DNA from 3 places in the Neobacillus sp. PVCKKU3 genome. Region 1 is predicted to be linked to each of the others. Evidence: riboswitches for the same ligand, from Rfam matches in the RefSeq annotation. Region 1 holds a riboswitch; each other region holds the start of a gene.
What was found. A riboswitch is a leader RNA that binds a small molecule or an ion and turns the genes downstream of it on or off. The one in region 1 is predicted to bind glycine.
Positions count from the first base shown of each region.

Region 2: linked by a shared signal. The riboswitch ahead of gcvT (glycine cleavage system aminomethyltransferase GcvT) and the one ahead of glyA (serine hydroxymethyltransferase) in region 1 are both predicted to bind glycine.
Region 3: linked by a shared signal. The riboswitch ahead of ACNQGS_RS21830 (amino acid permease) and the one ahead of glyA (serine hydroxymethyltransferase) in region 1 are both predicted to bind glycine.

Region 1 is NZ_JBLVQN010000052.1:27,402-39,265, reverse strand. Features, by position in the region: gene sdaAA (L-serine ammonia-lyase, iron-sulfur-dependent, subunit alpha) at 1-719, opposite strand, end outside; gene ACNQGS_RS25480 (serine dehydratase beta chain) at 719-1,237, opposite strand; gene glyA (serine hydroxymethyltransferase) at 1,253-2,503, opposite strand; glycine riboswitch at 2,581-2,663, opposite strand; glycine riboswitch at 2,667-2,771, opposite strand; gene ACNQGS_RS25470 (hypothetical protein) at 2,851-3,264, opposite strand; gene solA (N-methyl-L-tryptophan oxidase) at 3,328-4,494, opposite strand; gene ACNQGS_RS25460 (LysR family transcriptional regulator) at 4,671-5,546, shown strand; gene pfkA (6-phosphofructokinase) at 5,786-6,745, opposite strand; gene tkt (transketolase) at 6,817-8,817, opposite strand; gene fba (class II fructose-1,6-bisphosphate aldolase) at 8,849-9,742, opposite strand; gene glpX (class II fructose-bisphosphatase) at 9,794-10,726, opposite strand; gene hxlR (transcriptional activator HxlR) at 10,941-11,309, shown strand; gene ACNQGS_RS25430 (glyceraldehyde-3-phosphate dehydrogenase) at 11,423-11,864, opposite strand, start outside.
Region 2 is NZ_JBLVQN010000001.1:231,517-243,380, reverse strand. Features, by position in the region: gene gcvPB (aminomethyl-transferring glycine dehydrogenase subunit GcvPB) at 1-1,299, opposite strand, end outside; gene gcvPA (aminomethyl-transferring glycine dehydrogenase subunit GcvPA) at 1,292-2,638, opposite strand; gene gcvT (glycine cleavage system aminomethyltransferase GcvT) at 2,657-3,763, opposite strand; glycine riboswitch at 3,915-3,991, opposite strand; glycine riboswitch at 3,995-4,084, opposite strand; gene ACNQGS_RS01255 (DEAD/DEAH box helicase) at 4,244-5,932, shown strand; gene ACNQGS_RS01250 (YqhG family protein) at 5,910-6,701, shown strand; gene ACNQGS_RS01245 (YqzE family protein) at 6,746-6,943, opposite strand; gene comGG (competence type IV pilus minor pilin ComGG) at 7,000-7,380, opposite strand; gene comGF (competence type IV pilus minor pilin ComGF) at 7,377-7,826, opposite strand; gene comGE (competence type IV pilus minor pilin ComGE) at 7,801-8,133, opposite strand; gene comGD (competence type IV pilus minor pilin ComGD) at 8,117-8,557, opposite strand; gene comGC (competence type IV pilus major pilin ComGC) at 8,554-8,910, opposite strand; gene comGB (competence type IV pilus assembly protein ComGB) at 8,934-9,965, opposite strand; gene comGA (competence type IV pilus ATPase ComGA) at 9,952-11,004, opposite strand; gene ACNQGS_RS01205 (helix-turn-helix transcriptional regulator) at 11,263-11,864, shown strand, end outside.
Region 3 is NZ_JBLVQN010000038.1:99-6,996, reverse strand. Features, by position in the region: gene ACNQGS_RS21855 (TIGR03943 family putative permease subunit) at 1-719, opposite strand, end outside; gene ACNQGS_RS21850 (permease) at 733-1,626, opposite strand; gene ACNQGS_RS21845 (potassium channel family protein) at 1,828-2,505, shown strand; gene ACNQGS_RS21840 (methyltransferase domain-containing protein) at 2,675-3,856, shown strand; gene ACNQGS_RS21835 (hypothetical protein) at 3,889-4,668, shown strand; glycine riboswitch at 4,843-4,943, shown strand; glycine riboswitch at 4,946-5,005, shown strand; gene ACNQGS_RS21830 (amino acid permease) at 5,174-6,562, shown strand.

The DNA.
Region 1 (11,864 bases):
AGCGACAGGTCGGCTGCTGAAAAGGCAATCGAAGTGCCGATCACGTTTCGCTTAATGCAAGGAACTTCTACGAGACCGGCGACTGGGTCACATACTAACCCTAAAAGGGATTTCATCGCGATTGCGGTGGCGTTTACGACCTGCTCTGGTGTCCCGCCCTTTAATTCAACAATTGCCCCTGCCGCCATTGCGGTGGCCGAACCAACCTCCGCTTGGCATCCTCCTGCCGCTCCAGAGATAAAGGAGCGGTTGGCAATCACATATCCGAGTGCACTTGCGGTAAACAAACCCATGACTAAATCCCGATAGGAGGTGTCGTCATTCTTTCGCAGTGAAAATAAAACCCCCGGTAAAATACCGGCTGCCCCGGCCGTTGGCGTCGCCACAATCACGCCCATCCGTGCATTGCTTTCAGATGTTGCCATTGAGAACGTCATGGCATCGTTAATATATGGACCTGATAAGCCCTTCCCGTTATTTACATATTCGCTCATCTTGACGGCATCACCGCCGGAAATACCGCTTGGTGCCGGGGAAGCATCCACTACACCGGTCTCCACTGCTTGCTTCATTTTAATTAACCGCTTTGCCATCATATCGATGATCGTCTCTTTGTCACGGCCTGATTTTTCCATTTCCACCATCAGCATCATGTCGCCAACTGTTTTCCGTTCACGGTTACAAAGTTCAAGAAGCTCGTTCATTGACCGAAAATCCATCATACACCCTCCAAGATCGCTTCATGAAAAGGATTGGAACGAAATTTTGCTGCGATTTCTGAAAAATCATCACTTGTGCTTAATCGAATATCAACTATTTCATCATCAATCATAAAGATTTTTGATAAACCGCCGCCTAATGATACACCGCCTACTTTAACAAAATGGCCCGCACGTCTTGCCCTAATAACAGTTGTATTTGGATGATCGTAATAAGGACAGCGATCTTCAAATTTAAATTCATAGTGAAGCCCGTATCGTTTAGTTAATTCAACCGCATATCTAATTCTGGTATCATCTGTGTTCATCCCAAGCAGACCGCCAAGAAGCGCCTTATCCGTTCCGTGTCCCTGGTATGTTTCGGAGAACGAATCATAGAAAGTAATATCCGCCCTTTGCGGGGACCCTCCAAGCAACTCATAAACAAATTTCCCAATTGATACAACACCGGCGGTATGAGAACTTGATGGCCCAACCATAATTGGGCCGATGATGTCAAAACAGCTTTGATACTCCATTAAGCTACCCCTTTCTTACACAGTGATTGGCTGTTGAAATAATGGAAATCTCCCGCAAATTGCTTTTGTTGTCTTTCTCCCCTGTTCGATTACGGCTAAATCTCCTTTGCTCTTAAGAACGGCTGCGATCACTTTTGCGATTTGCACCATTTCCTCTTGTTTCATTCCACGTGTTGTTAACGCGGCTGTTCCCATGCGGATTCCGCTTGTCACAAACGGGCTTTGCGGGTCGTATGGAATGGTGTTTTTGTTAACTGTTATCCCGACTTCTTCAAGCAATTTCTCTGCTTCTTTTCCTGTTAAATCCCATGGACGCACATCCAGGAGCACAATATGGTTATCAGTCCCGCCGGATACAAGCGCTGCCCCTTCCTGCTTTAGCGCCTCTCCCAGTGCAGCTGAATTTTCTATAATTTGTTTGGCATATTCCTTAAAGCTTGGCTGCAATGCTTCATTGAAAGCAACTGCCTTAGCTGCAATAATATGCATAAGCGGCCCGCCCTGAATTCCCGGAAAAACAGCTTTATTAATTTTTTTTATGATTTCTTCATCGTTTGTTAAAATCACTCCGCCTCGTGGGCCGCGCAATGTTTTATGCGTAGTGCTGGTCACAACATCCGCATATGGAACCGGAGAAGGATGGAGACCTGCAGCAACAAGTCCGGCAATATGTGCCATATCAACCATCAGTTTTGCGCCAACCTGATCGGCGATTTCTCTAAATCTCGCAAAATCAATCACTCTCGGATAAGCGCTCGTACCGGCGATAATTAATTTTGGTTGTTCTCTTTTCGCAACTTCTTCCAGCTCATCGTAATCAATCAGGTGATTGTCTTCTCTTACCCCATAAGAAACGACATCGAACCATTTTCCTGACATTGCTACCGGACTGCCGTGAGTTAAATGGCCGCCATGCGATAAATTCATCCCCATAATCTTATCGCCTGGTTGAAGCAGGGCGAAAAACACAGCAGTATTGGCCTGGGCACCGGAGTGAGGCTGGACATTAGCAAATTTGGCGCCGAATAATTTAGTTAACCGTTCAATCGCTGCCTGTTCTGCGACATCCACAAATTCACAGCCGCCATAATAGCGCTTACCTGGATAACCCTCGGCATACTTGTTCGTCATCACGCTTCCCATTGCTTCCAAAACATCAGGGCTGACAAAGTTTTCTGATGCTATTAATTCCAAGGTATGAAGCTGGCGGTTTTTCTCACTTTCAATCGCCTCAAAAATTGTTAAATCGTTTTGTTGTAAACTCATTGATCATTCCTCCACTTCTCCATAATTGCTTTAAAAAAAACAAAAAAGGACAGAAAAGGGGTGTAGAATCATCCCTTCTCTGTCCTTTTACCTGAGAGTTAAACTCCAATATTTATGGAGCATTCTCCTTTGGTGGCATTTTCAAATACGCTCTCCAGAGGTGCGTCCTGTTATGGTTCTTTTACCTGAGAGATTGGTTCCAAGGGTTTTTTTGGAACTTGCTCCTTCGGTGGTAGATGTAGATAATACACTCTCCCACAACAATCATCCGCTCTATTCAATTTTATTATTTTCAGAATAATCATTCTGTTTGTAATTGTCAATGCTTTTTAAAATAAGTTTGTTTATTACAAATAAGTAGGATTTGCTTCTACATTTTTGAAGTAAACCACTTCGCCATCACTTTCACCATCGAAAATAACCGTTGTATTAGGCGAGAAGACTAATACGTCCCCTACTTCTGCCACATATTTATTTCCTTCTACATCGCGGACAACCATTTTACCTTTGGTCACAACTTTAATTTCGATAAACGTAAATTCTGCAGAATAATCAACCGAAGGCTGTAGTGCATAATAACCCATTGTTAATACTTGTTTTTTATCTGTAATCGGCACATCAAGGATTTGCCCCTTTAACTCAGGTGTTCCCCGCAATACGCTTAATTCATTTAATTTATAGGTTCCTGCTTTAATTAATTGAATGCCCGGTTTTGCATCTAAATACGTTAATTGGCTTTGTGTTAATGTTTTTTCGCTCATTTTTGCACCTCTAAATTTATTATTTTTTTTATTGTTCTAGGATAATGGCAATTTAATAATCTATTAGATCTTTGCTTTCTGTTTTAAAGCAGGGCGATTGATAGAGAAAAGAGAAATATCATGTTCAGTTTTGCCAGTTGTCACTAGTTGGCTTAACGTTTCACCAACAACACTTGAGAATTTAAATCCATGGCCGGAGAAGCCTGCTGCGATTGCCACATTGGAGTACTGCGGATGCAAATCAATCACAAAATGTTCATCAGGTGTTTTGGTGTACATGCAAACTGCCCCTCTTTTAAGAGTTCCAGTAGCACCCGGCATGTATTCTTCTAGGAATCTGCGAATATTTCCTTCATCCTCCGTATAGATCCCAAATTCACGATTAATTGTATCTGGGTCGATTTTTTGACCGAAAGTATGGTATCCTATTTTCAAACCGCAGCCGCTGAAGCTTGGGAACCCGTAATAGATGCCTGTCGGTACTTCAACCATGAAGGCCGGGAAACCATGGGTATTGCTATACTGTGATTCTTCGCATTCGAAGAACCCAACAACTTGGCGGTAAGGCTGTAACGGAATATCAATATTTAATTTTGATAGAAGTTTGCTGTTCCAAGCCCCCATGCTCAAAATCAACTTACTGCCGGTAAAGGAACCAAATTCAGTTTGGATTTTGACAGAGTCCTCGGAAATCTCAAAATCCTCAACCCTTGTATGTGTTAACACTTTTGCACCATTTGCTTCAGCTAGCTCGCGATAGGCGCGAATGCAATTTTCACTGAATAAGACGCCGGAGTTTTTTTCATAGATTGCGTTAAAGTTTTCAGGGACGGTTACTCCAGGCCAGCGCTGATGAATTTCTTCGCCTTCTAGTAAATCAACATCCAACCCATGAATGTTAGCAGCTTCGATCGTTTCAGCAACGAAGTCAGATTCACCTTTAGGTCCAAATACTAAAACACCGGTTTTTGTAAAAATCTTATGATGTGTTTCTCTTTCAAGTTCATACCATAACTCTTGGGCTCTTAAGGCAAACGGTACATACTCCCGTCCTTCACCATAGGCATGGCGGATAATCCGTGTGTCACCATGATGGCTGCCATTCGTATGAGGCGGATCAAATGCATCTACCAATAATGTTTTCACACCCTGTTTGGCCAGGTAGTAACCTGCTGCCATTCCCATCGATCCTGCGCCAACTACAATTACATCAAAGTCTTTTTTGCTCATCGTTTCTGCTCTCCTTTTTCAATAATTTAAATTTTCTTAATTCTTTAATAACATCTTACGACCTTTCTGCCATCATGTAAAATGATTAAAAGAGATACTATCTATCTCTATTAGAAATATTATCTCTATTAGCAATGTGGTAATAGGAATAACAGATTGATACGGGGGGAATAGCCATGGAAATTAAGGATTTGCGGATCTTTCAAAAGGTAGCTGAATTCGGAAGCATTTCAAAGGCCGCCAAAAGCTTAAATTATGTTCAATCCTATGTAACCGTAAGGATCAGGCAGTTGGAGGAAGAACTTCAAACCGAGTTATTTCACCGCTCAAGCCGCGGCATGGTTATCAATTCGGAAGGAAAAAAACTATTGTTTTATGCTCAAAAAATTATTTCCATGGTCGATGAGATGTTAAAAGTGGTTCAAGACTCGGATAACCCGGTTGGGACCCTTGAAATAGGCACTGTTGAGACATTATACAAACTTCCACTGATTCTATCCGCCTATCACAAGAAATATCCCAACATTGACTTGTCTCTTGTAAGTGGTGTAACAGAGGATCTAGTCGAGGATATTCTCAGCTATAAACTGGACGGAGCATTTGTAACAGGAAATTTTAATCATCCACAAATTGCTCAATATGAAGTCTTTGAAGAGGAGTTGGTTTTAATCTCCAACCAGGAAGAGGTTCCTTTTGAGGAATTAAAAAACAAGCCGCTCCTTGTTTTCAAACAAGGGTGCAGCTACCGTTCAAAATTGGAGGGCTGGGTCCGCGATGAGGGAAGAATCAATGCAAAAATCATGGAATTTGGCACTTGGGAGACGATTTTGGGCAGTGTAATAGCCGGTTTGGGGATTACGATTATCCCAAAATCTACGGTTAGTCTCTTGGAGGCAGATGGGGTTGTTCGAATCTATCATATTCCCGAAAAATACTCCAAAATCACAACGGTTTTTATTCGCCGGGCAGATTCATTCCTGACAAATACAATGCAGAAATTTATCGAAACAATCCAAAATGTTAGTGATCAAGAAAAAAAGGTAGAAGTATAAATATAGTCGCGAGCGTAATCCCCCTGCATAACGGAAGAGGGATTACGCTAGTTTACAAGATATAGAGTGTTCAGCTAAGATTTTTTTCCGATTCGATTGTTCTTGATGATGAATCATAATTTTTATATCCTGGAATTCACTTTTTCCACATATACCGCAAATCGATTCTTTTGAATAGAGCGTTCTGCAATGAATGCAATATTTTTTTTCCAATATGGCCACTCTCCTATTCTTTTTCCTTAAATAGAAAGGCTTCTAGCTAATTCGTAAATGGAAAGATCGACCTTGTGTCGGTCTTTTTCTATCTCCGCAAAGGTTGTATGGGTTAGTTGGCCATTTTTCACCCCTACCATTACACCTTTTTTCCCCTCTATGATTAAATCAACGGCTAGTGCCCCCATTTGGCTGCTCATCATTCGATCATAGGCGCTTGGAGAACCCCCTCGTTGAATATGCCCTAGTATGGTAACCTTTGTTTCAAATCCGGTTTTTTCTTGAATTTCTTTCCCCATTTGCAGCCCTTTGCCAACACCCTCTGCCACTACAATAATGCTGTGTCTTTTTCCGCGCTGATGCCCCTGCTTGATCCGATCAATCACATCTTCCAAATCATAGTCGGCTTCTGGGATAATGATAGACTCCGCCCCGCCGCACACACCTGCCCATAAGGCAATATCCCCTGCACCACGACCCATCACCTCAATGACATACGTGCGTTCATGGGAAAATGCTGTATCGCGAATTTTATCGATTGCTTGAACAGCTGTATTTACGGCCGTATCGAATCCAATCGAATAGTCTGTCCCTGCGATATCATTATCAATCGAGCCCGGAATACCAACCGTCGGGAAACCTAACTCTGTTAATTTTCTTGCACCCCTGAAAGAACCATCCCCGCCAATGATAATTAATCCCTCAATCTCGTTTTCTCTTAATCTTTGAATTGCCTGCTGCTGTACGATTGTGTCCTTGAATTCCTCACACCTGGATGTTTTTAAGATGGTGCCGCCCCGATGAATAATATCCCCTACACTTCCTAAGCTCATTTGAGTGAAATCGCCCTCAATCAGGCCTTTGTAACCATTTACCACCCCATACACATTTAATCCCTTGTGTATCCCTCTGCGAACAACAGCACGAATGGCTGTATTCATTCCAGGTGCATCCCCGCCGCTCGTTAATACCGCTATCTTTTTCATGCAAAACCCTCCATAAAAAGGGCAGATTCAAAAGCTTGAAGTCTGCCCTTATCCAAATTGTTCATAGAACCTTATAGAAGCGCTTTAAACTGGGAAACAATATTCTTAACGGTAAATCCATATTCCTCCAGTATTCTCTCGGATGGTGCTGAAGCGCCGAATTTGTCTGCAGCAATGACGCTTCCGCAATCACCAACGTATTTATGCCAGCCCAAGGAAGCCCCCATTTCAATTGCAAGCCGCACGGGAATATTTTTTGGGAGCACACTTTCTTTATATTCCTGCGATTGCTTTTCAAAGCGATCCCAGCTTGGCATGCTTACCACAGAAACACGAATTCCCTCTTTTTCAAGTGCCTTTTGCGCCTCAATGGCAAGCGGTACCTCTGAACCGGATGCGAGTAAAAGCCCATCCATATTTTTCGATTTAGAAACAACATAGGCTCCCTTTTTAACACCTTCATAGGCTGTCTTAGCATCAACGATTGTTGGCAAATCTTGACGTGAAAGGATAAGCGCTGTCGGTTCTTGTGTACTTTCTATTGCAAGCTTCCACGCTGCGGCTGTTTCGTTTCCGTCTGCCGGGCGGATCGTTGAAAGTCCGGGCATCGCCCGTAAGGATGCCAATTGTTCAATCGGTTCGTGCGTTGGACCGTCCTCCCCGACGGCAATGCTGTCATGTGTGAATACATAGATGACCGGCACTTTCATTAGCGCAGAAAGACGGATGGCCGGGCGCAGGTAGTCAGAAAAAACGAAGAAGGTTGCTCCGAATACCTTTACGCCGCCATGCAGTGCCATGCCATTTACAGCTGCACCCATTCCAAACTCGCGTACTCCAAACCAAATGTTTCTTCCGCTATAATCTGCTGCACTAAAGTTTCCTTCACCTTTCAACAAGGTCTTATTGGAAGATGACAAATCGGCCGAGCCGCCAAATAATTGCGGAACTCTTTTCGCAAGAGCGTTTAACACCTCTCCGCCTGAAGAACGAGTTGCAAGCGTATCTTTGCCAACTTGATATTGCGGAACATCCTCATCCCAGCCTTCAGGAAGCTGCCCGCTAATGGCAGATCTTAATTCGTTTGCAAGAGAGGGGAAGGCTTTCTCATACTTGGCAAACAAGTTATTCCAAGCCTGTTCCTTCTTCCCGGATGCCTCTTCCAGCTCCTTAAAATACAGTCTTACATCTTCTGGGATATAAAAATCCTCTTCACATTCCCAGTTGTATTGCCCTTTTACAAGTTTTATTTCTTCTTTCCCAAGCGGGGCACCATGAGAAGCAGACTTGCCGCCTTTATTAGGAGAACCATAACCAATGGTTGTTTTCACTTCGATTAAGGTTGGCTGTTCTTGATTAGCCTTAGCAGCAGCTAACGCTCCCGCTATTTTCTCAACATCATTCCCATCTTCGACCCGCAATACTTGCCAGCCGTATGCTTCGAAACGCTCCTGAACGCTTTCACTAAATGACATATGGAGATCGCCGTCAAGGGAAATATCATTTGAATCATATAACACAATTAAACGGCCAAGTTTCAAATGACCGGCAAGTGAAGCTGCTTCGGCTGATACACCTTCCATCAAATCCCCATCACCACAAATACTATAGGTGCAGTGGTCAACCACATTGAAATCAGGGCGATTATACACGGATGCCAAATGTCTTTCTGCCATCGCCATCCCGACGGCCATTGCAACTCCCTGCCCAAGCGGTCCCGTTGTAGCATCCACTCCAGCGGTATGGCCAAATTCAGGATGCCCAGGTGTTTTACTTTGCCATTGGCGGAAATTTTTTAAGTCATCCAAAGACAAATCATAACCTGTTAAATGCAATAAGCTATATAACAGCATCGATCCATGGCCTGCGGATAAGACAAAACGATCACGGTTAAACCAGGCTGGATTTTTTGGATTATAATTCATAAACTTCGTCCAAAGGGTGTAAGCCATCGGCGCAGCACCCATCGGCATACCGGGATGGCCTGTTCCGGCTTTTTCAATTGCATCAATGCTTAGCGTTCTAATCGTGTTAATGGCTAGCAAATCCAAATCTACCTTTTGCTCAATCATCATGCTTCCCCTTTCTCCCTAAATTGGCCCCTTAGTTTGTCACCAAGCAGGCTTCCGCGTGCTGAGCTTTTCCTGAAGAACCGAATTCACGCATTTTGCCTTTCACTGTATCTTTAATGGCTTCACGTGCAGGTCCCAAGAATTTGCGTGGGTCGTATTCTTTTGGCTTCGCACTTAATACTTCACGAACTGCTTTTGTAGCTGAAATTTGACTTTCTGTATTGACATTAATTTTGGCAGTCCCAAGCGAAATCGCTCTTTGTATGTCCTTTGTCGGAATTCCGGTACCGCCATGAAGAACAAGCGGAACACCCGTTAGTTCTTTCACTTCCTTCATCCGGTCAAAACCTAGTCTTGGCTCACCTTTATATGGGCCGTGGACGGAACCTAACGCCGGTGCAAAGCAGTCTACGCCAGTTTCGCGGACCAATTGATCACATTCAGCAGGGATTGCATACATCGCATCGGCGTCTTCAACGCTTAAATCGTCCTCTTGCCCGCCAATTCGGCCAAGCTCAGCCTCAACCGATACGCCTACAGCATGTGCCACTTCCACTACCCTTTTTGTTAATTCAATATTCTTCTCAAGCGGATAGTGCGAGCCATCGAACATAACAGAAGTAAATCCGGCATGAATGGCTTTAATACACATTTCAAGACTTGGACCATGATCAAGATGAATCGCGACTGGTACTGTCACCTTATAGGCTTCCATCAATTCCTTCACCATCGTAACAATCAGCTTAAATCCGCCCATATATTTGGCAGCGCCTTCGGATACGCCTAGAATGACTGGTGAATTTTCCTCTTGGGCTGCTTGTAAAATGGCCTGCGTAAACTCCAGATTATTAATATTAAACTGTCCAACTGCGTAATGGTTTTCTTTAGCATGAATCAGCATTTCTTTCATTGAAACTAATGGCATCTTATTTCCTCTCCTTTTTTCAATTCATTTTTTTCAACTAGCAAAAAAATTTTATTTCCAGAACGAATGGTATGCTTCCACCAACTGATATCTTTCACTTACTCCTTTGCCGGTAATGAACGAATGAGTTAGCATTAAACCATTTTCTTTCTTCTTTACACCCCGCATTAGCATCCCATCTGTAATGCCGGTTGCAGCAAAAAAGCAATCATCTGATTGGACCATTTCATCTAATGTGAAGACCTGTTCCGGATCTTGGATTCCCATCTTTATACAGCGATTAAATTCTTCCTGATTTTGCGGGGCCAGCTGACCTTGGAAATCGCCTCCCAAGCATTTCAAAGCAGTGGCAGCAATGACTCCCTCCGGAGCCCCCCCTGTACCTACTAAAATATCAATACCTAATTCATCAATGGCTGTAGCAATTGCCGCGGTGACGTCTCCATCGGGGAATAGCTTCACTCTCGCTCCGACATCAAAGACCTGTTTCATTAAGTGGTCATGACGCGGTCGATCTTGAATCATGACAGTTAATTCTGATAAATCCTTTCCTAAGGCCTTTGCGACGGAAATCATATTTTCTGTTAAAGAAGCCTGAATGTTAATATGACCTTTCGCCTTTGGCCCGACAGCCAGTTTTTTCATGTACATATCCGGTGCATGTAAAAGACTTCCCCTCGTTGCTACCGCAAGAACTGTGATTGAGTTTTCCTGCCCCTTCGCCAAAAAGGTTGTTCCTTCCACTGGATCAACGGCAATATCAACCAATGGACCCTGGCCTGTCCCTAGCTCTTCGTTAATATAAAGCATTGGGGCTTCGTCCATTTCCCCTTCACCAATCACAACCCGCCCGCTCATTTCAATGAGATTCATGCGTTTACGCATCGCCTCTGTTCCAGCGTGGTCGGCATCATGTTTATTGCCTTTTCCAATCCAAGGATAGGCAGCAATCGCTGCTTGTTGTGCGACAGAAAGAAAATCCATTGCCAGGGTTTGAACTCCTTCTTTTACAACACTACTAGTACCCAAAACATCACCCCTTTTGATTGTTGTATTTTCCACAGTCAGAATACACGGTAAATTCTGAATCATCTGTACAAATATGATTATAAATAGTATAATACCTTTATGTAAGTACGCACTTTAAGTTCATATAGTATCAATTTATATACTAATAATGATTTTGGGAGGATTGATGATGGGCCATATTGATAGTAAGACCTTTAACTGTGAAAAAGAATTGACGCTGGAGATTATCGGCGGGAAATGGAAGATGCTGATTTTATGGTATCTTGGCAAAGAAGGAACAAAACGATTTAATCAACTAAAGTCTTTGATGCCGGGAATTACGCAAAGAATGCTTGTCAATCAATTGCGCGAATTAGAGGATGATCAGATCGTCCATCGTGAAGTTTATCCTGTAGTCCCTCCAAAAGTAGAATACTCACTGACCGAGCAGGGAAAGACTCTTTTACCTATTCTTGAATCAATGTATGAATGGGGAAAGAACTACATGGATACTGTATTGGTTGAAAAAAAGAAATTGATTGAGGCAGATCGATCTTAGTTTTAAAATGACTTACTCATTGGAAATCCCTGTCAACCTTTGACAGGGATTTTTAATTGACACGTCCAGCTCCAGGCCATACGCCGCTGACCAGGGCGCTTCCGCTTTTGTTTTTAATTTACCTTTACTCTTGCTGCTTTTTCCATTTTTTTGGCCACGAATTTCACAAGTTCAACTACCCTGCATGAATAACCCCATTCATTGTCATACCATGCCAGCACCTTAATTTTCCTATCACCAATTACCATCGTTGATAATCCATCGATAATGGCCGAATGAGAATTTGAATTAAAATCAATGGAGACAAGCGGTTCGGTTGTGTATTCCAAAATCCCGTTTAAATAGCTGTTCGCAGCATATAGAAAGGCAAGATTAACGTCATCAACAGTTACATCCGTTTTTAAATCAACAACTAAATCAACAAGTGAAACGTTGGGAGTTGGCACACGAAGTGCAAGGCCATGCAGTCTACCTTTTAAATGCGGCAATACAAGCGAAAGTGATTTTGCCGCACCGGTCGTTGTTGGAATGATACTCTGGCCGCAGGCACGGGCC
Region 2 (11,864 bases), on a different contig from region 1:
AGATTCTGTTTCTGTCGGCTCAATCATGATACATTCTTCCACATTTAATGGGAAGTAAATGGTTGGTGGATGGAAGCCGAAATCAAGCAGTCGCTTCGCAATATCCAATGTGCGGACGCCCAATTTCTTCTGGCGTCTTCCGCTTAATACAAACTCATGCTTACAATGTCTGTCAAACGGCAGATCATAATACTCCGCCAATCTTCTCATCATATAGTTAGCATTTAAAACAGCATATTCAGTCACTGCTTTTAAGCCGTCTGGCCCCATAGACCGAATATAGGTATAAGCGCGGACGTTAATGCCAAAGTTTCCGTAGTATGGCTTAACGCGGCCAATTGATTGCGGACGATCATAATCTAGAACATATTCGTCGCCCTGTTTGGCAATAACCGGTCTTGGCAGGAACGGAATTAAATCTGATTTCACACCGACAGGACCGGAACCAGGACCGCCGCCTCCGTGCGGGCCAGTAAACGTTTTGTGAAGATTCAAGTGAACTACGTCAAAGCCCATATCACCCGGGCGGGCTTTTGATAGAACTGCGTTTAGGTTCGCCCCGTCGTAATAAACCTTACCGCCAGCTTCGTGGACGATTTCAGCAATTTCAACAATATGTTCTTCAAAAAGGCCAAGTGTATTCGGGTTCGTCAACATTAACGCTGCTGTATCTTCTCCCACCACTCTTCTTAAGTCTTCTAAGTCTACAAGACCATTTTCATTCGACTTTACTGTAACCGTCTCAAGTCCTGCAACTGTTGCAGAAGCTGGGTTTGTACCGTGAGCGGAGTCAGGTATGATAACCTTGTTCCGTTTTAGGTCGCCATTTGCTTCATGGTATGCGCGAATCATCATCAATCCGGTCCATTCCCCGTGGGCACCTGCCGCCGGCTGTAAGGTCACTTCATCCATACCGGTAATTTCTTTTAAATGCTGCTGAAGGTCATATAAAAGCTCAAGCGCACCTTGAACTGAACTTTCATCCTGGAGCGGATGAATATGCGCAAACCCGTTGTAGCGGGCTACATTCTCATTAATCTTAGGATTGTATTTCATCGTACAAGACCCTAATGGATAAAAACCGGAGTCTACACCGTGATTCCGTCTGGAGAGGGACGTATAATGGCGCATGATATCCAGTTCTGAAACTTCAGGGAGCAGAGGCTCCTCTTCCCTTAAATATCCTTCTGGAAGGAGCGCAGCAACATCTGCTTCAGGAACATCCATTTCCGGAAGGCTGTATCCGACCCGGCCTGGTGTACTTACTTCAAAAATCAGCTTCTGGTCTTGATTATGCATGCAAATCCCCCAATTCTTTCACTAATGTATCAATCTCTTCCTTCGTTCTTTGCTCTGTCACGCAGATGAGCATATGGCCTGCAAGCTCAGGATAGTCACGGCCCAAATCATAACCGCCAATGATTCCTTTTTGGAGCAGCTGCTGATTAACCTCTTTTACCGGTTTATTTAAATTGACAACAAACTCGTTAAAGGAGTGACCATCATTAACTACTTCAAACCCTGCTTCTTTAAAAGCGATTTTTGCATAATGAGCCTTTTGTAAATTGGCTGTTGCGATTTCGCGGACACCTTTTTTTCCAAGGGCAGTCATCGCAACAGATGCAGCAAGGGCATTCAAGGCTTGGTTGGAGCAAATATTAGAAGTCGCCTTATCGCGGCGGATATGCTGCTCACGTGCCTGCAGTGTTAAAACAAAACCGCGGCGGCCTTGGTCATCTGTTGTCTGGCCGACAAGACGTCCGGGAACTTTACGCATTAGCTTGGTCGTAACCGCAAAATAGCCACAGTGCGGACCTCCAAAGGCAGTCGGGATTCCGAACGGCTGGGCATCGCCGACAACAATATCTGCACCAAATTTTCCTGGGGGTGTCAAAATTCCAAGTGATAATGGATTGCTGGAAACAACAAACATTGCTTTATTTTCGTGAATAATCTCTTCAAGCTCTTTTAAAGGTTCAATTCGACCTAAAAAGTTTGGATATTGAACGACAACCGCAGCTACGTCAGCATTTAGCAATCCTTTTAGGGCTTCAACATCAGTAATGCCATCCTTCACAGGAACCTCAATCACATCAAGGTATTGACCCTTTGCGTAAGTTTCCAGAACCTCACGGGATTCAGGGTGGACAGCACCGGAAACCAGGATGGTTTTCCGTTTAGTGTGGCCAGCACTTAGCATTGCTGCTTCAGCAAGTGCGGTACCGCCGTCATACATCGAGGAGTTAGCCACATCCATTCCTGTTAATTCACAAATCATTGTTTGGAATTCAAAAATCGCCTGCAGTTCCCCTTGGGAGATCTCCGGTTGGTAAGGTGTATAGGCTGTGTAGAACTCTGATCTTGAGATGACATGGTCAACGATAACCGGCATATAGTGGTCATAAACTCCGGCACCTAAGAAAGACACATTCGATTTTAAATCAGCATTCCGGCTTGCTAACTGAAAAAGTTCTTTCATCAAAGCTGTTTCTGATTTTGCCGGTTTAATATTGTATTCACCTTTAAATCGTACTTTTTCAGGAATATCACTGAATAGTTCATCGACAGTGGAAACGCCAATTGTCTCCAGCATTGCCTGCTTATCTTGTTCAGTCATGGGTAAATAGCGATGTTTCATAAACCTTGCTCCCTTCTGCTATTTCTTTTCTCTTTTATAAAAAGGTGTAGGAACCACTTTCGCTTTTAAACGTTTTCCGCGAATTTCAACTTCAACTTCGGTATCGAGTCCTGCATGTTCGGAAGAAATGAGGGCAAGTCCGATGTTTTTCTTTAAGGTTGGGGACTGTGTACCGGTGGTAACTTCACCAATTAGCGCTTCCCCTTTGTAAACTGGATAGCCGTGACGCGGAATTCCCCGGTCAACCATCTCAACCCCAACAAGCTTCCGGGACAAACCTGCTTCCTTTTGTTTCACGAGAGCTTCTTTTCCAATAAAATCAGCCTCTTTATTCAATTTCACTGCAAAGCCAATTCCTGCCTCAAGCGGGGAGATTTCCGGTGATAATTCCTGGCCGTAAAGCGCTAAATTTGCTTCAAAACGAAGTGTGTCGCGTGCACCGAGGCCGCAAGGAATAACTCCCTCGTCTTTTCCGGCTTCCAGAATGGCAGTCCAGAGTTCTACGACATCACCGGCATCACAATATACTTCAAAACCGTCTTCCCCTGTATAACCAGTTCTAGATACAAGTGCTTTTTTCCCATTTAAAACAACTTCCTGCTGGAATTTGAAAAAGCCGATTTGACTTAAATCCGTCTCTGAAGCAAGCTTCTGTAATACCTTTTCAGCAAGAGGGCCTTGAAGCGCAAGCTGTGCCATTGTTTCAGACAAATTTTCGATTGTTACATCGCCTTCAAGATGCTTCTCCAGCCAGTTGTAGTCCTTTTCAATATTCGATGCGTTGACAACAAGCAAATAATGATTGTCTTCAACCTTGTAAACAAGCAGGTCGTCAATAGTTCCGCCGTTTTCATAGCACATCGCAGTATATTGTGCCCCGCCGTTTTTCACTTTTGAGATGTCATTTGTCATCAATTTTTGTAAATAGTTGAGGCTGTCTGGGCCCTTTACCTCAACTTCGCCCATATGGGACACATCGAATAAACCGGCTTTCGTGCGGACAGCTTCATGCTCATCCTTGATGCTTGAAAACTGGACAGGCAGCTCCCAGCCGCCAAAATCGATGGTTTTTCCGCCGTATTCCTTGTAAACTTCAAACAGCGGAGTGCGTTTTAATTCCGTCATCATAAATCCCCCTTCATTTACTACATGTTCATTATTTGTAAAAATGAATTATTGCCAATTAACAAAACCAGGAAAACTCCTTGCCCTTTTCCTAAAAACAACAAAAAGGTGCAAAAAAGGACAGAAACCTCCCTTTACCAATAAAGAAGGTCTCTGTCCTTGCACCTGAAAGTTTACCTAAATCGGCTGTCCCCTTTGGTGGCTGGTATCATCCAGCACTCTCCAGAGCTGCGTCCAACAAGAGTTCTTTTGCCTGAGAGATTCACATAAGCTGCTTGCTCCTTCGGCGCTACAAAAAGTAGTCTCTCCCCTTGTTTTCATTCGCACTTATAATATTTTTTTCCAATTTGGTCATACTAATTATACTTAAAAAATAGATTACCTTATTTAAATATTTGAAACTTTCAAAGCTATTATCATCCTACCATTAAAACAACATATCGGGCAATAACATTTTATCGAAAAAAGGAGCTGAAAAGGATGAATGTCGAAATGGAATTTGATTCCTCCTGGCAGGATGATTTTTTACATAAAATTGATCATGATGGACCTTGGGGGAATTGGGAGCTTTTTAAATTGGCCATCGATATTGAAAAACACTTGGTGGTCCCGGAATTCGAAGGCCTGCAGGCCCCAAAGCATCTGCCAAATTTGACGCCTCTCCCTCATCAGCTTGAAACAGCCAAGCAGGTGGTTGAAAACATGAACGGAAAGGCCATCCTTGCGGATGAAGTGGGTCTCGGAAAGACTATCGAGGCGGGGTTAATTTTAAAAGAATACATGATTCGCGGATTAGTGAAAAAAGTGTTAATTCTTGTTCCCGCCTCCTTAGTCACCCAGTGGGCACAGGAATTAAATAGCAAATTTTATATACCAGCTGTCACTCAAAGAAAAAGCTATGTTTGGGAACAATGTGATGTCGTTGTTTCCTCCATCGATACGGCGAAACGAAATCCGCATCGGGAGATCATTTACAAGCAAGACTATGACCTCATCATTATCGATGAAGCCCATAAATTAAAAAATAATAAAACTAAAAACTACGAATTTGTTCAAAACTTAAAAAAGAAGTTTTGTTTATTGCTGACGGCAACACCTATTCAAAACAGGATTGAGGAGATTTTTAACCTCGTATCCCTATTAAAGCCTGGTCACTTAGGGAATGAAACTGTCTTTTACGAAAAATATAAACGTGATTCCCGTTCCTTAAATGATGACCAGCATCTAAAAGAGCTAGTCAATAAAGTCATGATCCGCAACCGCCGTGCCGATACAGGAATCGAATGGACGAAACGGCATGTGGAGACGATTCCGATTGAATTTACAAAATCGGAACGCGAACTGTATGACTCCATCTTAGAGCTTAAAAATGAGGGAGACTGGGTTCAAACGAGCAGTTTTTCTGTGATGACTTTGCAGCGTGAAGCATGCTCAAGCCGCGAGGCCGTTTTCTACACCTTAAAAAACATGCTTCTTAAAAAGGAAAACCCAACGCAGGCCTATCAAGAACAAATCAACTTTTTAATTAAAAAGGTAGAGACCGTCGAGCAAAATTCCAAGGCAGTAAAAGCCCTTGAATTAATTCAGAAAATAAATGATAAAGTGATTATTTTTACGGAATACCGGGCTACCCAATTATATTTACAGTGGTACTTAAAGCAGCACGGAATTTCCTCCGTTCCTTTCCGCGGCGGTTTCAAGCGCGGGAAAAAGGACTGGATGCGCGAGTTGTTCCAAAAGCATGCCCAGGTGCTGATTGCCACTGAAGCGGGCGGGGAAGGGATTAACCTGCAATTTTGCAACCACATTATCAATTTTGATCTGCCGTGGAACCCGATGAGACTGGAGCAGCGCATCGGAAGGATTCACCGCCTCGGTCAGGAAAAAGATGTCATGATTTATAATTTTGCCATCAAAGATACAGTGGAAGAGCATATTTTAAAGCTTTTATACGAAAAGATTGATTTATTTGAAAGAGTCATCGGAGAACTTGATGATATTCTAACAAAACTAGAATTCGGAAATATTGAAGATCATATAATGGATATCTTTGGCGACTCCTGCTCAGAAGGGGAAATGCGGATTAAAATGGAGAATTTATCTTCAATGATTGAATTTGCACAAAATATGAAAAAAGGAGAATCACATGCAGCAGCAGGAAATTCATAAGTTTCTTTTAAATTATTTTATGGCAAATGAATGTCCCATCGTCACTAATCACCCTGGATACTTAGATGTCCAACTAACAATTGAAATGGATAAGGAACTAATGAATCGGCCCTTTTACTGGCATTATTTAGAGAAAACTGGCGGAATACCAAATCCAATGAGATTGACCCTTATCACCAACCAAAAAGCAGCACCTGAAAATCTCAAAGGGGAAACCATCCATTTTGGTTCGCCCCGCCTGCATCAAATTTTTGAGTCTACAAAAAATTTAGCCAGATATATAAGGCTTTATGAAAATCACGGCAACTCCGCCGTCCAGACTCCCTTGCTGCCATGGCTGTGCATGAATGTAAAAATCTCCTATCAATGTGACCGTAAACGCGATATTTTTAAATCAATCGGCCTTCAGCTTATTAACGGGAAAATGGTGGAGGATTTTCATAATTACCTGCTTAAAATTTCGTTAACGCCGAAAATCCCTGATTACTCGTTTACATTATCACCACTGGTTAAACCAAAAAGCGGAATGGTTCGAATTGAAAATTATTTAAAATCAGTAATTGAAAATGATGACCATACCTGGGCCGATGAAGCAAAGATACGCTGGAAGAAGGATTTAGAACTGCTGAATCATTTTTATGAGGACATCGAAGATGAAAACGAAAACTATGAGACAGAAAAACAGGCTCTCAAGGATCAATATGAGCCGCGAATTCATATTTCCTTTATCAATGGCGGGCTGTTTTACTTAACAGAAAAGGCAATATAAAGAGGAAACCCCCAAGTCTTAAAATTATGCTTGGGGGTTACTTTTTAAAGTCCACTGTCTTTCATTTTCCGTCTCTTAACCTCTGAATACACAATATAGGGAAGGATGCCAAACCAGCGATACCAGAAGGATGCTTTGGTCTGTTTTCGCTCGAGGCGCTGACGTTTTCGTTCGTCTTTCGGCTGGTCCGCATATTTGACAATTGTTTGCGTCATATATTTTACATAATCATTCGTTTTCATGTACACACCTGCCTTTAACTTACATTACAAGTATGTCCAAGGTTTATCCTTTCAAATCAATAAGTAATCCATTTCATTAGCTTTTTTGACCTCGTGTCAAAATATCCTTTCCCGTTTACCAATTCTCCCGACTGAAGCCGGAGTGTAAAGGAAACTCTTTGGACATATCCTGACGGGGGATCGGCGAGAAAATCCATATTCCCCTTCTGAAATCCAAACGTTCCTTTAGACGGGATTGTTCCTGACACCTGAGCCTGAGTTTCGAATTTCTTTACCGATGACAAGAAATAATACTCTTCCTGGAAAATAACGGCTGATTCGTGCGCTAGCTTTCTCTCCGACAGAAGTTTCTCCACCTCCATTGAAAAAAACAGCAGAAAAATGATCAACAGACATAATGTAAGGGGATAAGTGAAGCCTTTTTGACTATTTTTCATGTGCTCTTATTCCAATCAATTAAAGAATAGGCGGTAACAGAATACTCTATACCTTTTAAATCCTTTACCGTTACCTTTACGGCATTATTCATCAAAGCAAACGAATGCTGTGAAACATTCTGCAGGATAATTTCATGCCCCGTCGAGTTAACCCGTCTTCTTAAATTGCTGCCGTAAATTTCATAATAAATGGTTTCTCCGTCTTTTGTTAGGATCAGCCGATTGGAAACTACCTCGGCCTTGGTCGACCAGCGGATTTCTTTTTTTATTTGGCTGCAGAAAACCTCCCATTCCATTGCTTGAATACTCGCTTGATTCTCCTTATTGTCAAGAATAAGTTGAAAGAGAGGTGTCATATAAAAAACAATAATTGAAAGAATTACCAACGAAAACATTACCTCAATGAGCGTAAAACCTTTTTCATTCGAGACTGCCACAGATTTCATTTTCCAAATGTAAGGGCGTTTTTTCAACTTTAACGCAAACCTCCTTTTGCCCGAAGGAGTCCTTCCAAGTAATTTGATAACCAATCTCATTTTGTACCAATGTATAATTGGCAAATGTCCGATTATCAATTAATTTTGCCTCCAGTTCCTCATACATGATCTGCCTCATCTTTTTCTCAATCTGCACATTTATGGATTGCTTTCTTAAATCCGTGACCGACGGAATGAAAACCAAACAAATCAAAAACATAGCTGATAAGGACAACAGTAATTCTAATAAAAAGAACCCTTTATTGTTCTGTAACATAAAACCGGCCTTTTCCAATTAAAATGGTCATTCGATAAGTCTTCTTCTCAGTTTCTATGAAGAAAGAACCAAATTTATTTACATTTCCATCAGGCTGAAATTTGAAATATAAGGGCATCGAACCTTCGATGATATGAAAACTTGAGGAGTAAGTTCTGTCGAGCAGATGCGGCTGGTCAGAGCGTAAAACAAGCGAGTATTTTGATTCGTTAGGCAAAATGACGACCGACACTTCCTGCTGGTGGGACATCGCATAGGACTGGGCATAAAATAAATCCGCTTTTAATTGGGTTAATAAGGCTTCATCCTCGACCATCGTATGCTGTGGTTTTAACGAAAAAACGGTTACCGAAGACAAAATCATGAAAATGGATAGGACTACTAATGACTCGGCTAAAGTGAAGCCTTGCTGGTTATGTTTCATTGGTTAGTGGTGGTATCAGATGCAGTTTTTGTATCGATGGCATCTTCCAACGTAACAGAACCATCCGCCCCAATCACAACTTCTTTTCCTGGGCAGCCCTTGGCCTCTTTTTTTATATATCCTGCACTTATTAGTTTTTCCATTGTTGCTGGTTCATTTTTTTCCATTTCATAGGCTTGTACCTGAGCCTCGACCATTTTCTGAAAGCCTTCACAGCCCTTAGTCTTTATATTTGCGTTATGTTTAGCGACGTTTGGTATTGTAATAATTAGAATTACAGAAATCACGAGCATAACAATCATCATTTCGATCAGTGTGAAACCAGCCTGTTTATCTCTATTAATACTTTTCATTTTCCTAAACCTCCATTTTTTTATTAAATTCCATCAAGCATATGAAACATGGGTAAAAGGATCGCTAAATACATGGAAACAACTAATAAACCGATAAACAGATAAAGAATGGGCTGAATCGTCCTTAGGCTTTTTTCAATTAGTACTTCCAGGTTCATCACACAATGCTTGCTGAAAAAGAGCAATTCCTGTTCCAATTTGCCATTTTCCTGGCCGTGTTTAATAATCATCGGAAAACCCTTGTCAAAAAAAATCATCGAAGCCAATATGGTTTCTAATTTTTCGCCCGTTACAAGCTTGGCCTTAATTTCTTTACCAAGTTCACTGTAAAAAGGCTGTCTTTTGTTTTCCTCAAAGAGACCCAAGCTCTCTGAAACTGAAATTCCGCCAGATAAAAGGAAGCTTAATTGAATGGAGAAATAATGAGTAAACAGCAATTTGAGGATTCTGCCGATAAAGGGCAGACGCACGAGCAGCATTCGCTGCTTTAAAATGGGATAGTTTCGGAAGATAAAATAATAATAAATTGCTGTTGCCAATAAGAATGCAAGCAAAGCACCAATGAGGATTGGGAAAATTTCATCGAAAGCATAGATGACCTTTGAAAAAAAATTCTCCTCCAAACCAAGCGATGAAAAAAGTTCTGTAAACCTTGGCAGCAATGTATTCTCTAGAAAAACGAAGAGAATCCCGGTAATAAAAAGCAGCAATACTGGATATTGAAGCAATTTTAAAAGCTTATGCAGATCCTTCTCCTTTAACAATGCGAGACGGCTGCCCTCAAGCAGCGCTTCTGCAAAACTCCCATGCTGCTCAGCAAAGTAAACAAAACCGGTTAAATCCTTGTGAAAGCCAAGCCTTTCAAGGACCTCATGAAACGGCAGCCCGTTTTTTAAAACTGTTAATGATTGATATAACTCCTCCTTTCTTTTCTGAGGCAAGTACAATGCTATGGAATCAATTGCTTCGGCAATTGGATATCCCCGTGCCAACAGCTCGCCAATTTGTTTTAAGAAGTTGGCTTGCTCAGTTACAGACCATTTATGATTCTTCATCATAAACCAGCCTGTCGTATTCAGATTCCTGAATAAATCCTAAGGCAATCCCCTTTTTAATGACATCCCGGATTGTCCGATAACGGGTTTCAACCTTCTCTCCCTTTGCAGCTTTCATGGCGCTATTCAAATTTTTCCCCGCCAAAAGCTCAAACACACTCGCCCTCTTCCACCTTCCATACGAATAACAAAATGGAGTGCATTCACCCTCGCAAAATGGACAAGTTAATTCAACAAGTCTTTGAGCAGTCACCGCAATTAAGGTCTGTTCAACCTCCAGCCAATTCACTCCAAATTCGTGCAGGCGGAACACCGCTCCCTTCGCATCTCTAGTGTGCATCGTGCTGAGTACTAAATGCCCGGTTAAGGCTGCACGTACAGCAATCCTAGCGGTTTCTGCGTCCCTGATTTCCCCGACCATTATGATGTCCGGATCATGCCTTAAAATCGCTTTGAGGCCGGCCGCATAAGTGACACCAGCTTTTTCATTCACTTGTACCTGCAGAACGGAATCGTAATTTTTTTCAATCGGGTCTTCGAGTGTAATAACATTACGATGGAATAGGTGGGCAGTTTCATTTAAAAGGGAATATAAGGTAGTTGTTTTCCCTGAGCCAGTCGGCCCGGTAAAAATGATTAAACCGTGAGCATGTTTTAATAAAGCTAGAAGTTTTCTGGTCATTGCCGGAAATAAGGAAAGCTGATGAAAAGGGATTTGCTCCTGCTGGGGTAATAGCCTGATGACAAGGCTTTCGCGTGTATTGGATGGCAGGGTAGATAGCCTAAGCCCCATTAATTGTCCGTTAACCTCACAAAAAATTGCACCGCTTTGCGGACGTCTTCTTTCGCCGATATCCATATTCGCTTTAAATTTAAAATGGGAGATCAATTTGTCGCATTCATCTTTTGGAAGGGATAATCGAGGAATGAGTTTGTTGGTTAACCGGATTTGAACGAGTGTGTCATTCTGCCTGGGAATTATGTGAATGTCAGTTGCTTGGTTTCTTGCAGCGTCACAAATAATTCTGTCAGCTAACATTTCAATTGAACTAACAATGGGAATCACCGCCTTTAAATTTTCTTTTCTGTTATTTCGACAGTCTTCTTACCCTTCCTTCTTTATTTTAAAAAAGTTTTTTTGTAAAGAAAAGGAGTATATTTCTAATTTTGTTACAATTTATCGTCAATAATTGTGAACATTTTCTAAACATATAGTGTTTACCTTGTTAACCTCATTCCCACTTTAGTATCGCTGTATTATAATGGAATAAATCATGGGGGTCCGAGGTGAAACGAGATGGAACAAACGTTAAAAATTACTAACGTGTTGTCAGATCCAACTAGATATTACATTTATCAATACATTACGAAACGCCACAAGGAAGTAACCGTTCAGGAGATCGCGGATAATTTCAACATCCACCCGAATGTGGCGAGATTGCATCTTTCTAAGCTCGAAGATGTGAACATGCTGGTTTCGGAAACAAAGAAAACAGGGAAAGGCGGACGGCCAAGCAGATTATATCGTTTGTCAGAGGATGTAATCCAGCTCCACTTCCCATTCCGCGATTATATGCTTTTATCAAAAGTCGCCATTCAAACGATGATTTCCCTTGGCGAAGCTGGAAGAGATGCACTTTATTTAACAGGGAAGCGTTTTGGGGTTGAAGTGATTGAACAGGAAAAAGCAAAAAAAGCTCTTGGCGATGAATTAAATTTTGATGAAAAGCTAAGCATATTAAAAAATGCAGCCACGCTGGCAGGCTTCTATCCGGAATTTGAAGCAAATGGGGATGAAACGAAAATTTATTTCTCGATTTTCAATTGCCCTTTCAAAGAAATAGCGGAAGAACATACCGAAGCTGTCTGCAATATGCATCATGAATTTTTAAAGGGAAT
Region 3 (6,898 bases), on a different contig from region 1:
ATGTGGACATTTTCAGGGAATTGAATCATCATTCCGAACACACCAGAGTCGGCAATACAGTGAATAATCCCAAATCGGAATAAGAAGATTTGGTTGCCGTTTAACCCCGGACCGTTATATGAAAAACCCTTCATCGTCATGGTTTTCCCAACAAATTCGCCGGAAAAGTTGTAGATGACTTCCAGACCTTTTAAATAGTCCTCATCTGTTAAGGTAATATGGTCATTTCCTTTATACGATTTGAATTCCTTTTTGACTAAATCCGTAAATGCATCTTGGCCCATAAATTTACTCATGTCGGGATTTAATATTTGGTGCATGCCATAACGGTCGGCCCCGTCCTCTAACGTAGGAAAACTAAATCCTTTGGCATTAACTAATTGTGAATCTAGGGTCGCTACCGGCAAAAACACACCTGTCAAAGCGGGAAGAACAATCATCGTATACGAAACCGTTCTTTTTAGCTTTTTTCCAAAAGAAGGCTTTTTATGGTCATGTGAATGATCGTGATGGCATTCATGACATTCCAATTCTATCTCTGATTTTTTCTCTTTAAAGTACCATCTGATTCCTTCTACAATAGTTAGGAAGAATAGGGCATAAATCATACTGTAGGAAAGAAAGGAATACTTCATATTAATATACTTCGAAATGTTTCCTGATAAATGCAAATAGAAAAACAAGTTGGTAAACAATAATAAAATCACGACGCGAAACATATTCTTCCCTCCTTTACAGTAATAGTGAACCGATAAATACGAATGCTGAAATTAACGAAACAAGCAGGATAACGAATTTTGGCTTAAACGTTCCGAACATCATCAGCAGGTTCTTGATGTCAACCATTGCACCAAACACCAAGAATGTCACAATTGAACTTTGTGAAAATGTGTTTCTGAAAGACGAAGCAACAAACGCATCCGCTTCAGAACAAATTGATAAAATGAACGCCAGCGCCATCATGACAAGAACACCCGCTACTTTGGAATGTCCAAGTGCAGCCAACGTAGAAGTCGGGATAAAGGTTTGCATCGCTGAAGCGATTAACGAACCCATCACCAAGTACTTTCCGACGTGGAAAAATTCATCGATGGTATGAGTGATCACGCTGACCAATTTTTGCTTCGTATTTTGTTTCGAATGGTCATGGACATGACCATGTTCATCGGCATTCAGCCTTAACTGGTTCGTCTTGACCACGAAAGAAAGAACAATCCCGACTAAAATCGAAACCACAATGGCAAACCCGGCACGATACCAAACCATCGTCCAGCTATTGCCAAAGGCGATATACGTTGAAAAAAGAACAATCGGATTGATAATTGGTCCGGTGAGCATAAACGAAATCGCGGCGGGAAGGGCCACACCTTTTTCGACTAATCTTTTCGTAATTGGAACAATTCCACATTCACAGCCTGGAAAAATTGCGCCTACGAAACTAGCAGTTATCACTGAAAGAATCTTATTTTTCGGCATGATCCGGACAATCATATTCTCTGAAACAAACACTTCAATCAGTGCCGCAACAAACGCGCCGATCACAATAAAAGGAATTGCTTCTATTATTATACTAATAAATATCGTGTTTAATTGTAACAATTGATTCATAGGAGAACCTCCTGAAATAGAAAAGCGATAAAAAACATAGCAATTATAACAGATAGTAAGACAAATAGTGATATGTTTTATTTCCAAAAGTGGAAGTGATGCACGAGAACCGTCCCCATGCATCATTTAACCTTGTATTCTACAAAGCTTTTCCCTTAAAATTAATTAGGTAAGGGGGAATGTAGGCTGAAACGGAAGATTGGTTTTGTTTATGAATGTTTGTTAGCTGGACTTATTATTTTTTCTTTGGTTGCTGAATTGCCCGAGCGGGAAGATTATGTTTTGGGCTGGTTTGTATGGGGGCTTTTCGCTGTCGATTATGTGATACGGTTGTTGTTAAGCAAAAATAAATGGGAATTTGCTAAAAACCATCCGATTGAACTTCTTGCACTAATACCCGTCGATCAATTATTTAGAACCCTTCGTTTAATCCGCCTAATCCGCTTGGTCCGGCTCATCCTCGTCGTGAAAAGAAATAATTCGCTTCTAGATCTTTTGATTGAAAAATACCGTTTTGATAAATTATTTATAACCGTTATTGCGTTGTTATTTCTAACAGCCATCCCAATGGCCTGGATTGAACCTAACTTTGACAGTTATGGTGATGCCCTGTGGTGGACTGTTGTGACTACCACAACAGTAGGGTATGGGGATTTATACCCAGAGACAACTGTTGGACGATTAATTGCAAGTGTACTTATGTTCGTCGGAATCGGTTTAATTGGGGTTGTAACAGGAACGGTGGCCTCGCTTTTTTCAAATAAAAAAACGGATCTGCCCGACCAATTAAAATACGTAAGAGATAAAATTGACGAATATCCAACCATTAGTGAACCAGAGCTTCTCGTGATGATCGAGCAGTTGAAGGCTTATCAAAAAGAACAAAAGAAGAGCTAACGCTTTTCATGAAAAGTGCCAGGGACGATTAGTTAATCGCACCTGGCACTTTTTTTATTAAGTAAAAATTTTTTGATAAAATAACAAAAACCATTTAATATTAAACTAACTAAATTTAATACCAAGTCCTAATAATAAGTAATAATTTAGATAAACTGGAGATTATTGTATGTCAATTGAGACGAAACAAAAGAAACCAAATATTGACGACTATTTTAATTCACTCGGAATCAAAGAATGCAAAAGCAAGCTCGCCTTTTGGAAGCACGTTACTGCTGTAGATTCCGTCTTGGCAGAGGAACTGGAACCGCTTATTTCCCGCAAAAGAAAAGGGAACATTTATGATGTAAAGAATCAAACCCTGCCATTTAGTTTAGCTGCAGAATCGTGGACGATGTCCTTTCACAAATCATTGCTCACCTGGGTAAGCCAGCAAAAGCAATTAAAGCCAAAGAGAATTTTGGAAATCGGGTGTGATAATGGATTGTCGGCATGCTGGTATGCAAAGCTTTTTCCTGATGCGGAAATCGCCGGAGTCGACCAGTCGGAAAACGGAATCCATTGTGCCCGGCAGTTGGCCAAGCAGCTAGGGCTCTCAAACGTGAGTTTTTATCAAATCGGCTTTATGGAGCTCCTTGACCATTTTTCTAAGCATTCTTTTGATATGATTATTTCGGTACGCAGCTTTCATGAGATTATGGGGCCCATTTTCATTCAAAACTATTGGTCGCTGCCTGACCACCTGAAGGAAAAACCAACGTTTGGTGACAGCTGGTATTTACAAATCGTTGACTTCTTTTTAACCCCGAACGGAACCTATCTCTCTTGTGAGCGATTGGAAAACCCGGCAGATGTCGGGAAGTGGGCCAATTTGCTAAAAGAAGCCAATCTCCATGTCCAATGGAGTGACAGTGAAATCATCGACTATTATGAATTTAGAACAAAAAAGCAATCTCCTGTCATCGTAGCGACAAAAATAGAAACAGGACTTTCCACTTTGGAAGGGATGGAACACCTATATTCGAAAAATCAGCCGCTCATATTAGAGGCTGGCCAATCCTATACCACGGTGAATGCAGAGTTTGCCTTCCACCGACTAGGAGAGAAAACATTTCAATTTGGACAGTATTTAGCTGTACCCAACCACTGGTTTATGTATCGATTTGAAGTTTGGGAAACGAATGATTTTCTGCTCGTCTATTGCTATGGTAATATGGGGTATCGTCAGTTGGACATTCTTCCTGCCGGGGCATATGAAGAAGCCCAATTGCTAATGGAGCAGGCAGCAGGGCAGTTCAGTCACCTCGGACCGATTGTAAAGTACGACAGCCTGAAAGACCGTCCAGAATAAAAACTTCATTAATAAGGAAGGGGGAGTCATGGTTGAAATCCAATGCCCTAAAAGGTTATCGGAAATTAAGAGATATCTATGAAAATAATCTGACAGTGGAATTGCTTTCAGAAGAGATTAAGACATGCGAAGCGGAAGATGATGCTGCCGCTGTTAAAAAGGAAATGTTTGATCGCGATTTTGATATTTATGGGGTTAAACAGGGCGGAAAACTTATTGGATATGTAAAAAGAGAAGATATAAAAAAAGAAGGAAAAATAAGTGAGTTTGTTGAGGATTTTCGTGCCGATAACCTTATCTCAGATTCCACTTCTTTGATTGATTTGCTGGATATTTTTCAGGAGAGAGAATTCACCTTTATCCTTGAAAAGAACAAAGTTACCAGGATCGTCACGGTGGCCGATTTGCAAAAGCAGCCAATTAGGATGTTGGCTTTTAGTTTCATTTCACTTCTGGAAATGTACATCATTTCAGTGATTAAAGAATTTTATCCGGATGACAGCTGGGCTGATAAGTTAACAGAATCAAGATTAACCAAAGCAAAAGAGCTTTTGGAAGAGCGGTTAGCAAAAAATGAAGCCCTGACTTTGGTGGACAATTTACAGTTATCCGATAAAGGCACGATCATTCGGAAAACGCCAAAATTAGTCGAGCTGCTAGGCTTTGAATCAAATAGTCAATGCAAGGAATTTTTTAGAAAAATTGAGGAATTACGAAACAATACAGCCCATTCTCAGGAACAAATTTACCATGACTCAAAGGAGTTTATCACTATACTTCTACAATTACAAAAGATACTAAACGTAGATTGATTGGGTTGAACTATGAGCCAGAGCAGAAGAGTTCAATGGAAAAAAACTCCTTATATCTGGGCAATCAATCTTATTTTTATAATAAGGAATTTTTCCCGAATTATATATATTCTGAATATTCAATTGACATTGTTTATTTGATAAACTAATATGAGATTAAATTCATATTAGCGGATGAATATTATGGGAGAGACTAAACGCATCGTTTAGCACCGAAGGAGCAAATTCCAAAAATCAGGTATCAATCTCTCAGGTAAAAGGACCATAATAGGACGCATCTCTGGAGAGAGCCCATGGGCCGCCAAAGGAGTCAAACTCTCAGGTAAAAGGACAGAGAAAAGTAGGAGAACCCCTATTTTTCTCTGTCCTTTTTTAGTTGAGAAAGATGGGAATAAGTAAATAAAGGGGCTGGATAATTAAAGAAAAAATGAAAGCGCTTTTTTACGCCGATTTATGAAACCTATTTTGGATATTAAAATTGCAAGCATCAGGAGGGGAAAATGATATGCAGGAACAAAAATTGGCTAGAGGATTAAAAAACAGGCACGTACAGCTAATCGCTATTGGCGGGGCAATTGGTACAGGTTTATTTCTTGGGGCGGGAAAGTCGATCCATTTAGCTGGACCATCGATTTTATTTGCTTATATGATTACAGGCGTCATTTGCTTTTTAATCATGCGTTCATTAGGTGAACTACTTTTAAGCAATTTGAACTATCATTCTTTTGTTGACTTTGTTCAAGATTATTTCGGTAATATGGCAGCCTTTATCACAGGATGGACCTACTGGTTCTGTTGGATTACGATTGCAATGGCGGATTTGACAGCAGTTGGAATTTATACTCAGTATTGGTTTCCCCATGTGCCACAGTGGATGCCAGGATTAATTGCCCTCGTTTTTTTGCTCATGATGAATCTTGCAACCGTAAAACTATTTGGCGAAATGGAATTCTGGTTTGCATTAATTAAAGTCATCGCCATCCTAGCACTCATTGTAATTGGTATTTTTATGATTTTTAAGGGCTTTTCTACAGATTCAGGACCATCGAGTTTTACGAATCTATGGAGCCATGATGGGATGTTCCCGAATGGCATAAATGGTTTTATCCTCTCATTCCAAATGGTTGTCTTTGCGTTCGTAGGCATTGAACTTGTAGGACTTACAGCTGGGGAAACAGAAGACCCAGAAAGAGTAATTCCAAAAGCAATCAATAATATCCCTATTCGTGTGATCATTTTCTACATTGGTGCACTTTTAGTTATTATGAGCATCTATCCATGGAACGCTATCAAACCAGCCGAAAGTCCATTTGTCCAAGTATTCGTGGCAGTTGGTATCGCAGCAGCAGCAGGTATTGTCAATTTTGTTGTTCTCACATCTGCAGCTTCGGCATGTAATAGTGCCATCTTTAGTACAAGCCGTATGGTATACTCACTTGCAAAAAATAATAATGCACCAAAATCACTTTCTATTCTTACTGTACGTAAAGTACCCTCCAATGCATTGTTCTTCTCAACTGTTGTTATTTTAATTGGCGTTGCTTTAAACTATATAATGCCAGAAGGAGTATTTACACTGATCACTAGTGTTTCTACCGTGTGTTTTATCTTTATATGGGGAATTACTGTTATTGCCCATTTAAAATATCGTAAAACAAGACCGGATTTAGCGAAAGCAAACAAGTTTAAAATGCCGTTTTTCCCGATTGCCAACTATTTAATCCTTGCTTTTCTTACGTTCGTACTTATCGTACTTGCACTTGCAGAAGATACCCGTATTGCTTTATTTGTCACTCCGGTTTGGTTTATTTTGCTGATTGTAATTTATAAAATGCAAAAAACGAAAATAAATAAAGCGGATGAAGTGAATCGTGGGCCGGTAGTAGAAAATTAATCAGAACTAGTGAAATTGTGTGGACTATTTATAGGAAAAAATAAAACACTAAACTCTTTCTTTTTCGAGTTTAGTGTTTTTTTACCTAATGCTTATTAATAGTCATGGAAATAATTACTTGTTGAGAACAATATGAAAAAGAGATATATTATAATTCCTGTCGCCAATCAGGTGACTGAAATACATTGGGTGAGCTTTTAAATCATGATGTATTGGAAAAAACTTTCTGTTGCATCAAAATAACAATGATGTTATGATGTGAAAGTCGCTCTTAAACAGAGTGTTCCGGTCAATCTCAATTGGAAAAAATTGATGATTGATAGATTGTTAGAAATG